2 regions of the Cellulosilyticum sp. genome follow, and region 1 is predicted to be linked to the other one. Evidence: riboswitches for the same ligand, from Rfam matches in the RefSeq annotation. Region 1 holds a riboswitch; the other holds the start of a gene.

Region 1 (7,993 bases):
AATTAAACAAAGTATTTTTGAAGATAATGATAGACAGGCTCATTTACTAAGAGAAGAATTAAAGGTCAATAAAACATTCTTACTTAACTTAATGTCATCACCTGGTTCAGGAAAGACAACAACTGTATTAAGAACAATAGAAGCGCTAAAAGATAAAATGCGCATCGGTGTCTTAGAAGCAGATATTGATTCAGATGTAGATGCAAGAACTGTATCTGAAGCTGGTGCCAAAGCAATTCAGCTTCATACAGGTGGCATGTGTCATTTAGATGCAGATATGACGAAACAAGGATTATATGGATTAGGCATGGAGGATGTGGATTTTGTAATCCTTGAAAATGTAGGCAATCTAGTTTGTCCAGCAGAGTTTGACACAGGGGCATCTAAAAATGCAATGATTTTAAGTGTGCCAGAGGGAGACGATAAACCTTTGAAGTATCCACTTATGTTTTCCATAGTGGATGTTGTACTGATTAATAAAATAGATGCCAAAGATTATTTTGATTTTGATATAGAAGCTGTAAAGGAACGTATAAGAAGGTTAAATCCTAATGCAAAGGTGATACCAATTTCAGCCAAGACAGGTGAAGGTATTGATGAATGGGCAAGATGGCTTAGTCAAGAAGTTGAAAATTGGAATGAATAATCATCATATAAGTTAAAGTGGAGGGTGCGTAATGGTTAAGAAAAAGGTACTTGAATTAGCAAATAAGATTGGAGCAGGAATTACAGGTGGATTAATTAGAGTAAAGCCAGAAGATCCAGAGTATAGAATTTTAGAACCTGTCGTAACAGATGAAATGGCAGAGATTGCATTATGTCTTGAGGTGCGTAAACCTAAGACAGTAAAAGAAGTGGCAGCGCTATGTAAAAAGCCAGTAAAAGAAGTGGAGAAAATATTATTTCAATTAGCTGTCGATGGTGTTATTAAGGTTGAAAAAGAACACGGGATTGACAAGTATTTCTTAGAGTTATTTGTACCAGGTGTCATGGAGTATATGGTGGCAAATAAAGAAAATGTAAAAAAATATCCTGTTATAGGAGAATGCTTTGAAGAGTACACAAGAAAGCTAGGCCCTGTACTTGCAGGAAACTTACCAATAGGTATGGGCGTTATGCGTGTTATTCCTATTGAAGAAGCTATTGAAGGAGATACAAGAAAAGCATCTTATGAAGAAATTACATATCTTTTAAATAAACATGACATGTTTTCGGTAGCAGATTGTGCCTGTCGTACGTCTATGCGTCTAAAGGGAGAAGGCTGTGGTCATACAGTTGAAGAAATGTGTATTCAGCTAGGGCCAGCAGCAGACTTTTATATTCGCACAGGTAGAGGAAGACAAATTACAAGAGAAGAAGCCATTGCAATCTGTAAAAAAGCTGAAAAAGAAGGATTAGTGCATCAGATTCCTAATTTATCAGGACCAGGAGAAGCGTTAGCGATTTGCAACTGCTGTGGCTGTTCTTGCTTTGGTCTACGTAATACAACCATGTATAAAAATCCAGATTTCTCTAGATCAAATTATGTTGCACAAGTTGATCCTAGCAAATGTGTTGCTTGCGGTGCGTGTGTAGAAAATTGTCAAGCTAATGCAGCTAAATTAGGTCAGAGTTTATGTACCAAGGTGCCACTTCCAGAAAAAGAAGAAAGAGAAACACCTTATGATACGCCTTGGGGTAAAGAAAAGTGGAATCTTAACTATCGTCATCGTCAAATCGTAGAAGAAACGGGTACAAGTCCATGTAAGACAAATTGTCCAGCACATATTGCGGTACAAGGTTATATTAAAATGGCATCTCAAGGTAGGTACAAAGAGGCATTAGCACTTATTAAAAAAGAAAATCCACTGCCTGCAATTTGTGGACGCATTTGTCCAAGAAAATGTGAATCAGCTTGTACAAGAGGAGATATAGATGAGCCACTTGCAGTAGATGAAATTAAGAAATTTATTGCCGAACAAGACTTGAATGAAGTACATCGATTTATACCAGAAAAATTAGAAGCCAAAAATCAAAAGGTTGCAGTAGTTGGGGCAGGTCCAGCAGGACTTTCTTGTGCATACTTCTTAGCTATTTGGGGCTATGAGGTGACAGTATTTGAAAAAGAAAAGCGACTTGGTGGGATGTTAACTTTAGGCATTCCAGCTTTTAGACTTGAGAAAGAAGTGGTAGATGCAGAGATTGATATTTTAAAACAACTTGGTATTACTTTTAAAGAAGGTATTGAGGTAGGTAAAGATGTCACACTTGCAAATCTTAGAGAAGAGGGATATCAAGCATTTTATCTTGCAATTGGTGCAAATAGTGGCAGAAAGCTAGGGCTTGAAGGAGAAAAGGCAGAAGGCGTAATGACAGGTGTGGATTTCCTAAGACAAATCAACTTAGGTGAAGCAGTAGATATGACAGGGCAAGTCGTTGTCATCGGTGGTGGTAATGTCGCTATTGACGTGGCACGTACAGCTACAAGAGTAGGTGCTAAGAAGGTTGAAATGTATTGCTTAGAAAAAAGACAAGAGATGCCTGCCCTTGAGGAGGAAATAGAAGAGGCATTAACTGAAGACATTATGATTCAAAATGCGTGGGGACCAAAGCGCATAGTAGAAGAAAATGGACGCGTTATAGGGGTTGAATTTAAAAAATGTCAAAGCGTATTTGACCATAAAGGGAAGTTTAATCCTCAGTTTGATGAAAATGAAACGAAATTTGTAAACGCTGATTATGTGATTGTTTCAGTGGGTCAAAGTATGAATTGGGGAGGACTGCTTGAACAATCTCAAATGACATTAAATCCAAATCAAACGTTGAAAGCAGACCCATTAACATTCCAAACAGGTGAACAAGATGTATTTGCAGGTGGAGATGCTGTTACAGGTCCTAAGTTTGCAATTGATGCAATTGCTTTAGGTAAACAAGGCGCCATTTCAATTCGCCGTTATCTTCAAGGTGATAATATTGCCATAGGGCGTGAAATCGATTATGAAATGTTTGATAAAGACAATTTAGATTTAAGTAGCTATGACCGTATGCCTAGACAAAAAGTACATCATACAAAAGAAACGCAAAAGAGCTTTAAAGACTTACGCCTTACCTTTACAGAAGAACAGGTGAAAGAAGAAACAAAACGTTGTCTTGGATGTGGTGTAGCGGTGGTTGATGATTATCAATGTGTTGGCTGTGGTGTTTGTACAACAAAATGTCAATTTGAGGCCATTTCACTTGTTCGCAAATATGATAGTGCAGGGATGGAAATTAATGCAATGAAGCCAGTGGTTGTTAAATATGCAGCAAAACGTCAAGCAAGAATTATAGCGAAGAAAATGAAGAAGAGTGTGAAATCAGTATTTAAAAAGAAACATAAGTAGTTTATAAGAGGTGAAGTCGTTGCATGAATTAAGTGTTGTGATAGAAATTATAAAGACCGTTGAGAAGTTTGCTAGAAGTAATAATCTTACAAAAGTTGATACATTAGTATTACAAATTGGTGAATTATCTTCAATGATTCCCCAATATATTGAAGCATGTTATCCGGCAGCCGTAGAGGGGACATTGCTTCAAAATACTAAGCTTAAAATAGAGGTTTTGCCTGGTAATGGTATTTGTTTAGCGTGTCAGAAGGTGTTTAATGTTTTAGCAAGTAAAGGGAAATGTCCAAAGTGTCAGAGTGAAAACTGGGAGCTTTTAGGTGGAAAGGAATTTATGATAAAAGAAATCATTGCTTGTTAGATATTAGAAAAATGTTAAAGTTGTACTAAAAGGGTGTTAGCATTTTTATGGAATGAGACAATCTGTGACATGCATACTTTATACAAAAGATATGAAGTGCAGGTGGTACCATGGCAATCAGATGGTTAGAGCCCAGTAATTATGAAGTAGTACGGGATGAGGGCAGGATTAGTATTTTAATTAATAATGTGCCCAGTATCCACGATGTGACGTTGTACAAAAGAAAAGATCAAAGTATGTTTTTCTTATTTAAGCATGTTAAAGGAATCACATTAATGAATTACTCGTCTAAGGACTATTGTGCATTAGAAGAACGGCTGAATTTAAAGGGCAGAGATATTTTTCAAGAAATTGATGAAAATATAGTACCTGTCACACAGATGTATAGAGATTAAAACTGGTATACATTCTCCTTAATCTGCCACAAGATTAATTTGTGGCAGATTTTTCTTGTAATGAGATGTAAAATAATTGAAAAATAGGCTAAATTAACATATAATAAAAATGTTAAACTATTGTTTAAAAAGGAAATATAAGATAAAAAAATAGGGAGAACAACGTGTCAAAACATACTTTATTACTTAAAACATTAAAAGTCGCACAAAGAGTTGAACTGATAGGAAATAATATGAATGTCCATGAGGTAGAGTACTATAGACCTCATGGGGCAGAAGGTCTATATGTACAAATTAATGATAGCACTTTTACCGCAGAGAAATATTCAAAGGTTGTGTTATCTATTTGTGCCAATACAGGACGCTTTGAAAGCCAGGTCAAAGTTTTTAATGTACCGGGGGTTATTTGCGTTTTATACTTAAAAGATATTCAACTGGAGAAAAAAGAACTTCGTGAAATTAAACGTGTAGAATACGTCAATGAAGTAATGATTACTGCCAATAATAAAGAGCAGGAAGTGATTTTGAAGAATATTTCACTAGGCGGTATCTGTTTTCAAACGGATACACCTCTTGTGACTAAGAATGGGTTTATTCATTTAATAACCTTAAAAAATGAAAAATTAGACTTAGAATTTGAAGTTGTTAGGGAACGTTATAGTCAAGAACGTATTACATTTACCTATCATTGTCAATTTAAGCCATATGCAAGAAGTAGTGAAATGATATTGGAGAGAGAAATTGTGGGCTTGCAGTTACAGCAAATTAGATGCAATAAATAAAGTGAAACTTTAGAAAATATAAACTTTAGTATAAAGCTTTACTTTTTATACTATATAGTATATAGTTTTACTCAGCTAACAATTAAATAAAGAGTAGATAGAGGTTGCGATTTCTAAGAGTATATTTACAGAGGTAAGCACGTTGAAGTAAATAAAAAGGAGAATTCGCCGAAACCTATAGTTTATGCTTTAAGACTATAGCGTTGGGGTTATATAGAATATATATAACACTGTCACAAACTTGGTTTGTGGAGAGCTATCACGAGAGAACGGATAATAAGGTAAGATGAAAATAGTTTTAAGACTATGTTCATATGCTTTTTAGAAAGAAGTCTTGAGTGGTATGCTCAGGACTTTTTTTGTTAGACTAAATGGCAGAATGGAGACATACATATGGACGCAATTAATGTAGGATTTTTATCAATTATTCCACCAGTTATCGCGATTGTACTTGCGCTTGTAACAAAAGAAGTTATTTCAGCGCTAATCGTAGGGATTTTCTCTGGAACACTTATTTATGCTTTTAGCACAGGTGGTGGCATTGTAAAGGCTGTTGATGTAACCTTTGGTTTAATGGCAGAGAAACTTGGTGATAATGCATCGATTATTTTATTTTTAGGATTTTTAGGGGCACTTGTAGCTGTTATTACAATGGCAGGTGGCTCAAGAGCTTATGGTGAATGGGCTGGTAATAAAATTAAATCTAAAAAAGGTGCACAGCTTGGGACGTCTGTTTTAGGGGCACTGATTTTTATAGATGATTATTTTAACTGTTTAACAATTGGGACTGTTATGAGACCAGTAGCAGATAAATACAAAGTATCACGTGCAAAACTAGCATATATTATTGATGCTACTGCAGCACCTATTTGTATTATCGCACCAATCTCATCATGGGCAGCTTCAGTTATTTCTCAAATGGGTGGGTTAGATGTAAATGGGACACCGCTTAATGGAATGGAAACATTCATGGCAACAATTCCATTTAACCTTTATGCGATTTTAACATTGATTATGGTGATTGTACTTTGTGTGACAGATATTGAATTTGGACCAATGGCTAAGTTTGAAGAAGAAGCTAGAAGTAGCAAAGGTTCTTTAAGTATGGGAATGGACCAAGAAGGCGGCGATGAGCTTGCAAATATGAAAGTTTCATCTAAAGGATGTGTATTTGACTTACTAATTCCAATTATTACATTAATCATTTTAGCGATTTTATCAATGCTTTATGTAGGTGGATACTTTGAAGGTGGTATGACGCTTGCGCAAGGATTTGGAAATACTGATGCAGGTCCAGCACTTGCGATGGCAGGCTTTGGGGCGTTACTTGTAGCTTTCGTACTCTTCGTACCACGTAAAGTACTTTCTTTCAAGGATTTCATGGAAGGTATTAGTGTGGGTGTGAAATCAATGGTAGGTGCATTCATTATTTTAACACTTGCTTGGACAATTAGTGGGGTATGCCGTGATCTTTTAAATACAGGCGAATATGTAGGTGGTCTTGTAGCGGCTTCTCATATGCCACCACAACTTATTCCAGCTGGTATTTTCCTAATAGCTGGTGGACTTGCTTTTGCTATGGGAACTTCATGGGGAACATTTGGAATCCTTATTCCTATTGTCACAATGATTTGTAGTGCTGTGGCACCACAACTTGTAACAGTTTCTCTTGCAGCAACACTTGCTGGTGCTGTATTTGGTGATCACTGCTCACCAATTTCAGATACAACAATTCTTTCTTCAACAGGAGCAGGATGCAAACATATTGATCACGTTTCATCTCAAATTCCATATACTTTAGTTGTAGCAGCGTGTTGTGTTGTAGGTTATATTGTTGCAGGCTTTACAGCAAACGTATGGCTTACATTAGGCAGTTCAGTGCTTTTACTTGGAATTATTTTATTTGTACTTTATAGAAGAAGTAAAAAAGCAGTACAGCATTAATAGTTAAGTAAGACTAATTAAAAATGAATAATTAAGGATGAATGATTAAAGAGATGTTTGAGCACGCCAAGAAGGGTGTTCAAGCATCTTTTTTTTAGGAAGAGAAAAAGAGAATAAGGCATAAATAATAGAGGGAAATGACAAAATAAGCATAATTGACAGAGAAAAATTGAAATAAAGGATGACAAAGTTATGGAAAAAAAAGAAAAGATACCCTCTCAAACATTAAAACGTGAACTTGGGCTAGGGGCTGCAACAGCTATTGTTGTGGGAAATATGATGGGCTCGGGGATTTTTACCTCACCTCAGACATTAGCTCAGGTTGCAAATCCGTATACCAATATGTGGGCTTGGGTGATTACAGGTACTGGTTCTGTGATGTTAGCCCTTTCTTTTGCAAATTTAGGAACGCTTTATCCAGAGACAGGCGGTCCTATTGTGTATGTAGACAAGGCTTATGGAAAATTTATGGCTTTTCTCGTTGCATGGACATTTTGGATTGGTTCGTGGATTGGTAATGCAGCAATTATTACAGCAATTATTCGCTATGTGACAGTATTCTTTCCTGGGATTGCAACAAATAATTTAGTTTCATTTTTAATTTCGTCTGGTATTTTATGGCTTTTTACTTTTATTAACTGCTTAGGTGTGAAGCAGGCTGGTTATATAGGCATTATAAGTACTATATTGAAGCTAGCTGTAATTGTTGTATTTGTGATAGTGGCAATTATAGGTTTTGAGCCTACTTATTTAAAGACGTATTCATCGGAATCCGTTAGAGGTCTTAGTAGTTTGCCGGCAGCCATAGCGGTCACATTATGGTCCTTCATAGGACTTGAAAGTGCTTCTATTTCTGGGGGCGAAATTAAAAATCCAGAGGTGAATATTAAAAAGAGTACTTTTTTAGGGACGGCATTTGTAGCAGTAATTTATTTAGTTATTTCAATACTTGCAATGGGGAGTTTACCACAAGGGGAACTTGCAGCTTCTAGTGCACCACTTGCGACAATTATTAATCAAATTACAGGTGCTACATGGGGCGGGGGTTTTATTGCACTAGGTATTATTATTTCTGCCACAGGTGCACTTTCAGGTTGGGTTTTAACAACAGCAAGACTTTCCTTTGCAGCTGGTGAAGATGGCATATTT
Region 2 (7,993 bases), on a different contig from region 1:
AGTAGAAGCAGTTCATGAAAAGGTAGATCAAATTGTAAACTCAAATAATAATATTGTTGAAAGTATTAATGAAATTTCAGCAGTAAGTGAAGAAACAAATGCAAGTGCAGAAGAGGCGAATTCTATTGCACTTAGTAATCTAGAAAATGCTCAATTAGCAACGGGATATGTGCAACAACTTGTAGAAGTATCTAATCAATTAAAAAAATAAATATAAAAAGAGATAGATTTTGATATGCTCCCCTTATGGTAGACAGTTTAAATAATAAAACTGTCTACCATAAGGAGGAGTATTTTTTATGTCAGGAAATAAAGCTTATTTAAGTGCTATACTAGCTCTTTCTGATAAAAGTGTGATTGGCGACACAAATTTTTTATTATTTCCCCTATCTACTTGACAGAGGCACTTCATTTTATGGTAAAATCTATCTCTTTTTTTATCCTAAAAGATGTTCCATATTATAAAGACCAGGACCCTTACCAGCTAAGAACTTAGCAGCTTTAAGTGCACCTACTGCAAAAACCTCTTTAGAAGTTGCTTGATGTTTAAGGGTAATAAATTCATCATTACCAGCAAAAAGAATTTCATGTTCTCCTACGATAGTACCACCACGTACAGCATGGATGCCAATTTCGTTTTTTGGACGTTTTTCACGTATGGTCGTGCGATCATAACGATAATCGTAAGGTTCAGACAAGCTACTATTAATTGCATCAGCAATAGCAAGTGCTGTACCACTAGGTGCATCAATTTTTTGATTATGATGTTTTTCAATAATTTCAATATCAAAAGAACTATCACTTAAAACCTCAGTTGCCCTTTTAGCAAGGGCAATGAGTAAATTAACACCTAAAGACATATTGGCTGAGAAAAAGACTGGAATTTGTCTACTTGCAGTATTTAATTTTTCGATGTCTGCATCTGAAAGACCTGTTGTACATACGACGATAGGGGTTTTGCTATTTACTGCATAGTCTAAAAGTGCAGGTACGGCTTTAGCAGTGGAAAAATCAATGATTACATCTATAGGTACATTACATTCTTCTAGCGTAGCAAAAACGGGGAAAGTATTAGGCGTACCTAAATAAGGATCGACACCTGCTACTAGTTCAATGCCTTCGTGATTTGAAATAATACGTGCAATGGTTTGCCCAATCTTACCATTACAACCATGCATTAATGCTTTTATCATAAGATTCATCCTTTCTAGAAGTAACAAGACTGTGAGACGCGCAGTTTTGTTTATAAAATTTTAGCATCAATAAGTGCTTGTTTTAATTTAGCTTCATTTTGAGGTTCTAAGCTTGTAAGCGGTAATCTACAAGGACCTGCTTCCCATCCCATAAGGTTAAGTGCTTGTTTTACTGGAATAGGATTGACTTCACTGAAGAGCGCCGCAATAAGTGGTAAAAAGTCTAATTGGAGTTGAAGTGCTTTTTCTCTTTCACCGTCTAAGTAAAGGCGGACCATATCATGAGTTTGTTGTGGGGCAACATTAGAAAGTACAGAGATGACACCTTTACCACCTAATGAAAGGATAGGAATAACTTGATCGTCATTTCCAGAATAGAGTGGTAAACGATCGCCGCAGAGTGCAGCAATCTGGGCAACTTGTGAAATATTGCCTGTTGCTTCTTTAAGACCTACTACAAAATCAAATTTAGAAAGTTCATAAGCTGTTTGAGGTGTAATATTTACACCAGTACGGCTAGGAACACTATAAAGAATCATAGGAAGGTCAGTTGCACGGCCAATAGCTGTAAAGTGCTCAATAAGACCTTTTTGGGTTGCTTTATTATAATAAGGTGTGACTTGAAGTGAGGCATCTACACCTAATTTTTTTGCATTTTTAGTAAGTTCAATACCATGTCTTGTATCATTACTTCCTGTACCAGCAATAACAGGGACACGTCCCTTAACACGGTCAACAGCAATTTTGATGCATTCCAAATGTTCCTCATCACACATTGTAGAAGCTTCACCTGTTGTACCACAAATAATAATTGCATCTGTACCGTTATCGATTTGATAATCAATAAGTTTTTCTAATTGTCCAAAGTTAATATCTCCATTTTCATAAAATGGTGTAACGATAGCTACACCTGCACCTTCAAATATTGCCATAATTTATACTTCCCTTCTTTGTGTAGTAATATGTCTCTACTACCATATTATGTAATAGAACATGAGGTGGTCACTTCTAGTATTTGGTAGAAGTGGATGCAATAAAAAAACCAGCATATAGAGGCTGGCTACGTTAATCATCTAAAAATAATATGATGAAATCATAAGTAGCTCTCCATCCTTAGAAAATCAATTTATTTTCTAAAAATGACAGTTGTAAGGCTCTTAACCGTACAACCAGTAATAAATACTGCAAGGTATTTATCCTTCGGCGAATACTCCTTTCTGCTTTGTTCTTCTTTACTTGCATAAATCCCAAAGCCTACTGATAGCCTTCGCACCTCTACGTCAATTATTTATTGAATTGTGTAAAATATAACACTTAAAATAAAAAAAGTCAATATAAAAAGTAAAATTAAAATATTTTTATGTTACTTAAAACAAGGGGCTAAATGAGAGTTAAAGTTTAGCCCCTTAGATTTAAATAGTGAGTTTAAATGGTGTAACAGGTAAGCCACTGCTTCCTACAAGATTAGCCTCACTATAACTTGCATAACCATAGCGAATTTCAGTTATTTCATATATATTCGGACAATCTATAAGGAGTTGATTTTCTCGAACAATAGCTTGGCAATATTTAATTTGTCCAAGTGTATCTTTTATTTGAAGCCCTTGGAGAGAATTGCCATTTATTTGCAAACCATCACCTGTATGTAGGAAGAAGAGCTTTAAGATTTTACCTTCTAATGTGGCAGCTTTTAAAATAGGACATTGTACTAAAAGTTCTTCTTTGTAAATAGCGTGACGTGCAAGTAAAGCAAGGCGGTGTGCAACTGGCTTTTTATGAGTCGGATGAATATTATCTTTTTCACCTAAATCTAAAGTAACAGCCATATAAGTAAAAGGCAGTGTATTTGCAACTTTAGCTTGAGCCTCTCTTAAATAAGCCCATAAACATGGGTCTTCACTTGCTGTGGTGTTATAGCTAGGCAACTGAACAAAGAAAAATGGCAGTGTAGGATTTTGAAAGTCATCACGCCAGTTATGAATAAGGGCTGTAAAGAGTTTTTCATAAAGATTAGCACGTAGTTCGTCACTTTCACCTTGATACCAGATAACGCCTTTAAAGGTAAAAGGAATAAGTCTAGAGAGCATACTTTCATATAAGCGCCCTGGTGTTTCTGAACATAGTGGACCAAAAGGCTCTAGTGGCCAAATATCTGTTTCACCATGAATAAAACGTTGGGCATTTAAAACATACTCTGTAAAATCTTTTGTATACTGCAACATATCTACAGCAGATAGATTCTTTTTGAACTCCTTATAAAAAGCTTTAAGCTCTGGATCTTTCATAAAGTAAGCTTCACGAATCCAGCAAGAAATGGATTTTCCTCCCCAAGAGCAGTTAATAATGCCAACAGGGATATTTTGTGTTTCATGAATTTCCATAGCAAAATGATAAGCGATGGCTGAGAAATTTTTAATACTTTCTTTAGAAGGAATTTTCCATATTAAATCAGTAGATTTAATTTCCCAACCCATTTCATCATTTCCACCTAAATAACAAGTGCCTTCTTTATAATGTCTGGCAACCATATCGCAGATACGTATATTAGATGAAAAGGGCCCTTCAAGTAGGCTAGTGCCATCCTGTGTATCGCGAAGTGGCATAGCCATGTTAGATTGACCACTAGCAAGATAAACATCTCCGATTAAAATATCTTTGAGGCTAATGCTTTCATTAGTAGTATAAATGGTTAAGGTTGTAGGTGAGCTTAAATAAAGTGGTGAGAGAGTAACCTCCCAATAACCATCTTTAATTATAGTAGTAATTTGTTGGTCTTGTATTTTAAGTGTTACGGCCTGACCTTCAGGACCACTTCCCCAAATTTTAAGTGGCATACCATGTTGTAGTACCATATGTTCACCAAATACAGGTGCAATCTGTAAAGAACTTTCTGCCATAAGCGTTGCCATCCTTTCGTTATTACGCAACTCATAGTAGCGTATAAATTGTTATAATATGTTTATAGTAACTAATAAATATAAAGTTAATATCAAGATTAGTTTAATGTTTTTAGAAAAAAATAACAATATATAAGGAGTATTTATGAGAAAATTTATTTATACAATTGGTTATGCCCACCATACACAAGAAAGTTTTTTAGCATTATTAGAGAAATACCATATTGGTATTGTAATAGATGTACGCACAATGGCATATTCGGCATTTCATCCACAATTTAATAAAGAACCCCTTAAACAGTTTTTAAATCATCATCATATTTTATATCGTCAGATGGAAGGGGCCTTTGGAATTATACGTCCGAATTCAGAACTTTTAAATGAAGCAGGGTACTTAGACTTTACAAAAATTGCTAGGTTAGATAGTTTTAAAGAAGGCATTGAGACAATTTGTCGTGGGATTGAACAAGGTTATGTCATTGCTTTTATGTGTGCTGAAAAGGCACCTAGTGATTGTCATCGCAGTACGCTGGTGGCACGGGCATTATATGCACGTGGCTATGAAATATTGCATATTTTAGCTGATGGAAGTGTACAAACACAAGAAGAATTAGAAAAGGAACTTTTAAACTGTTATTTTCCAAATCAAAATCAAATAGATCTTTTTGGGATGCATACACAGGAGAAACTATTAGTTGATAAGGCTTATGAATTACGTAGTAATCAAATTGCTAGTGTAAATGGTAAGCGTGTTTTGAAAGAAAAATATGATGGAAAATAAGAGATTTAAAAAAGATTTAATATAAATAGAATAAAAAACTAACATATGAGTAATTTATGTTTAACAACAAGCGTATAAAGTTAAGTTGTAGCATAGATTTTACATCTATAAGATTGAGTGATGCATCATGTTTTAGTCATGTAAAATCATTAAGAGAAACCTATTTAGAATATATTTTTTTAAAGTTATAGTTGGCTTCTCTATAAAATTACACGATAAGAAGTGATTAAATTTAAAAGGTAGGGAAATAAGATGAAAATGATGAAGAGATTTTTAATAGGTTTTGCATGTGTTGTAGTAGGAACAGCAAGTTTGGTGGGACTTAGTACAGTTGCCTCACCAACAACAGGATTAACCATATCCGCAGTAAGAACAAGTACCGAGCAGATTAAGGCCCCTAAATATATCTTTACCTTTATTGGAGATGGCATGTCATCTGTTCAACTCAATGCAGCACGTATTTACAAAGGGGTTAATGAGCAGGGTGGGATTAATCTAGGGGAACTTACAACAACCTCATTTCCAGTAGTAGGTTCAGCAACAACGCAAGATGCAACTTCTTTTTGTCCTGATTCAGCTTCAACGGCAACTGCTATTTCAAGTGGCAAGAAAACACATAGTGGTGTTATAGGTTATGAAGCTGATAAAACAACTAAAACAATCAATATTAGTGAGCTTTTAAAAGAAAAAGGCTATAAAATTGGTATTGTCAGCTCAGTATCAATTGATCATGCTACACCCGCTGCATTTTATGCACATGAGGTATCACGTTCGAACATGTATAACATTGCCCTTCAACTGGCAGAAAGTAATTTTGATTATTTCGCAGGTGGTGGATTAGTACAACCGACAGGTAAAAATAAAGACCAAAAAGATGCTTATGAAATTATAAAAGAAAATGGATATCATATTGTAAATACAAAAGAAGATATACTAAACTTAAATAATGAGTCAGGAAAGATTTATGCAATCAATCCAGATTTACAAGATTCACAGGCAATGTATTATAATTTAGATGCCTCAGAAGATAGCATTAAACTTAAAGAACTTGTTCAAAAAGGTATTGATGTCTTAGATAATAAGAAAGGTTTCTTCATGATGGTAGAAGGTGGGAAAATTGACTGGGCAGGTCATGCAAATGATGCTATGGCAAATATTCAAGATGTAATAGCATTAGATGAAGCAATTAATGTCGCTGTAGAATTTGCAAAAGCACATCCTGATGAAACATTAATTTTAGTAACAGGTGATCATGAGACGGGTGGTATGACGATTGGTCAAGCAACAACAGGTTATGATACAACATTTGATATTTTGAATAATCAAGAAATGAGTTATGTAGAATTTGATAAACGTTTAGCTGCATATAAGGAGACAGTAGGTGTAGATGCAAAATTAGAAGATGTCATGACACTTATTGAAGAGGAATTTGGCTTAATCAGTAAAGAGGATATCCGTGCTAATCAAAATGCCTATAAAAACTTAGTACTTACAGATTATGAGATGAAGAAATTGGCAGCTGCTTTTGAAGAAACAATGAAAGAAAAAACAGAACGTCAAACCGGTGAAGAAGCTACAGCTTTATATGGTGGCTATGAACCGTTAACAGTAACACTGACCCATATCTTAAATAATAAGGCTGGTATTGGCTGGACATCTTATTCACACACAGGTGTACCTGTACCTGTTTATGCAATGGGTCAAGGTGAAACACTTTTTGAAGGTTCTTATGATAATACAGAGATCTTTAATAAACTTGCAAGCCTTTGTGATGTGAAGTAGAGATGAAACGTACACAGTATTTATTTTCATTGATATGCCTTGTAGCAATAATGATACTTATAGGCATACCGACAGGATTTGAAAAGCAAATTTATAAGAATGCAGAAGGTGTCAAGGCAAGGGTAATCACTACAAATGAAAGTACAGTTTATCAGGCAGGACTATTAAAACAAGGCTCACAAACATGTACTTTAGAAATTTTACAGGGGAGTTTTAAGGGAAAGCAGGTAGAAGGTGTTAATCTATTAACAGGTAAGCTAGAAATGGATAAACTTTATAAACAAGGCGATAAGGCATATGTTCTTCTTGAAAAGGATGATAATAATCAAATCGTATATGTGAATATGATCGATTATTATCGCTTGGATAGTGAGGTGTTTTTAATGGGTCTTTTTGTTATGAGTCTTCTTATCTTTGCAGGTAGAACTGGTGCAAGGACAATTTTATCTTTTGCCTTTAGTTTACTTTGTATTTGGAAGGTACTTATTCCAAGCTTATTAAAAGGATATCATCCAATGCTTGTAAGCTTATGTATAGGGATTACGATGGCAGTAGTGACTTTATTACTAGTAGGTGGTTTTACAAAGAAAGCATATTGTGCCATTTTAGGAACGATTAGTGCTTCACTTTTGACTTGTGTCATAGCTATTTTATTTGGCGTACTCTTTAAAATAGATGGTGCCGTTATGGAGTGGTCAGAGCCTCTTTTATATGCAGGATTTGAAAAACTTAATTTAACGCTTATTTATCAAGGGGGCATATATCTTGCCTGTTCAGGGGCTATTGTAGATTTGACAATGGATATTTCAGCGGCTATAGAAGAGGTCGTAGATCAGAAACCAGATATTACAAGAAAGGAAATTTTAGCATCAGGTATTCGAATTGGCCGATCAGTAGTGGGTTCTCAGATTACAACGCTACTTTTGGCATATATGGGAAGCTTTATTACGGTAATGATGGTTTATATGGCACAAGGTACACCGATGTTAAGTATCTTTAATATGCAATCTATTGCTTCAGAAATTTTGCATACCTTTGTTGGGTGTATGGGCCTTGTAGTGGTATCACCACTTACAGCATTAATTTGTAGCCATGTGTATACAAAGTCACATTCCGATGAGGAGCATATATCATTTTAGTACAAAATTTTTCATGGAAAACTTTTAAAATAATGCTTGCCTTTAGAGATAAGGTGTTTTTTAATAAAAGAGAGTCTAAATTTAAGAGATGTATTGAAGGAGTTTTCCATGAAAATAGAAGAAAGTCATTTAGCACAATTTCAGCAGGCTTATGGAGAAGTAGTGCTCAAAGAGAGACAACGTACAGGGATTGGTACACTT

What was found. A riboswitch is a leader RNA that binds a small molecule or an ion and turns the genes downstream of it on or off. The one in region 1 is predicted to bind lysine.
Region 2: another riboswitch for lysine. It lies ahead of dapA (4-hydroxy-tetrahydrodipicolinate synthase); the one in region 1 lies ahead of AC1VAQ_RS06335 (Na+/H+ antiporter NhaC family protein).

Annotation. Positions count from the first base shown of each region.
Region 1 covers NZ_CEVXFV010000010.1:43,480-51,472, forward strand. The annotation lists gene hypB (hydrogenase nickel incorporation protein HypB) at 1-646, shown strand, start outside; gene AC1VAQ_RS06320 (FAD-dependent oxidoreductase) at 678-3,362, shown strand; gene AC1VAQ_RS06325 (hydrogenase maturation nickel metallochaperone HypA/HybF) at 3,382-3,723, shown strand; gene AC1VAQ_RS06330 (PilZ domain-containing protein) at 4,283-4,900, shown strand; lysine riboswitch at 4,991-5,167, shown strand; gene AC1VAQ_RS06335 (Na+/H+ antiporter NhaC family protein) at 5,294-6,844, shown strand; gene AC1VAQ_RS06340 (amino acid permease) at 7,037-7,993, shown strand, end outside.
Region 2 covers NZ_CEVXFV010000056.1:10,712-18,704, reverse strand. The annotation lists gene AC1VAQ_RS17480 (methyl-accepting chemotaxis protein) at 1-211, shown strand, start outside; gene dapB (4-hydroxy-tetrahydrodipicolinate reductase) at 438-1,193, opposite strand; gene dapA (4-hydroxy-tetrahydrodipicolinate synthase) at 1,244-2,125, opposite strand; lysine riboswitch at 2,286-2,479, opposite strand; gene AC1VAQ_RS17465 (sialate O-acetylesterase) at 2,606-4,090, opposite strand; gene AC1VAQ_RS17460 (DUF488 domain-containing protein) at 4,236-4,871, shown strand; gene AC1VAQ_RS17455 (alkaline phosphatase) at 5,124-6,653, shown strand; gene AC1VAQ_RS17450 (YibE/F family protein) at 6,656-7,792, shown strand; gene AC1VAQ_RS17445 (DUF8091 domain-containing protein) at 7,901-7,993, shown strand, end outside.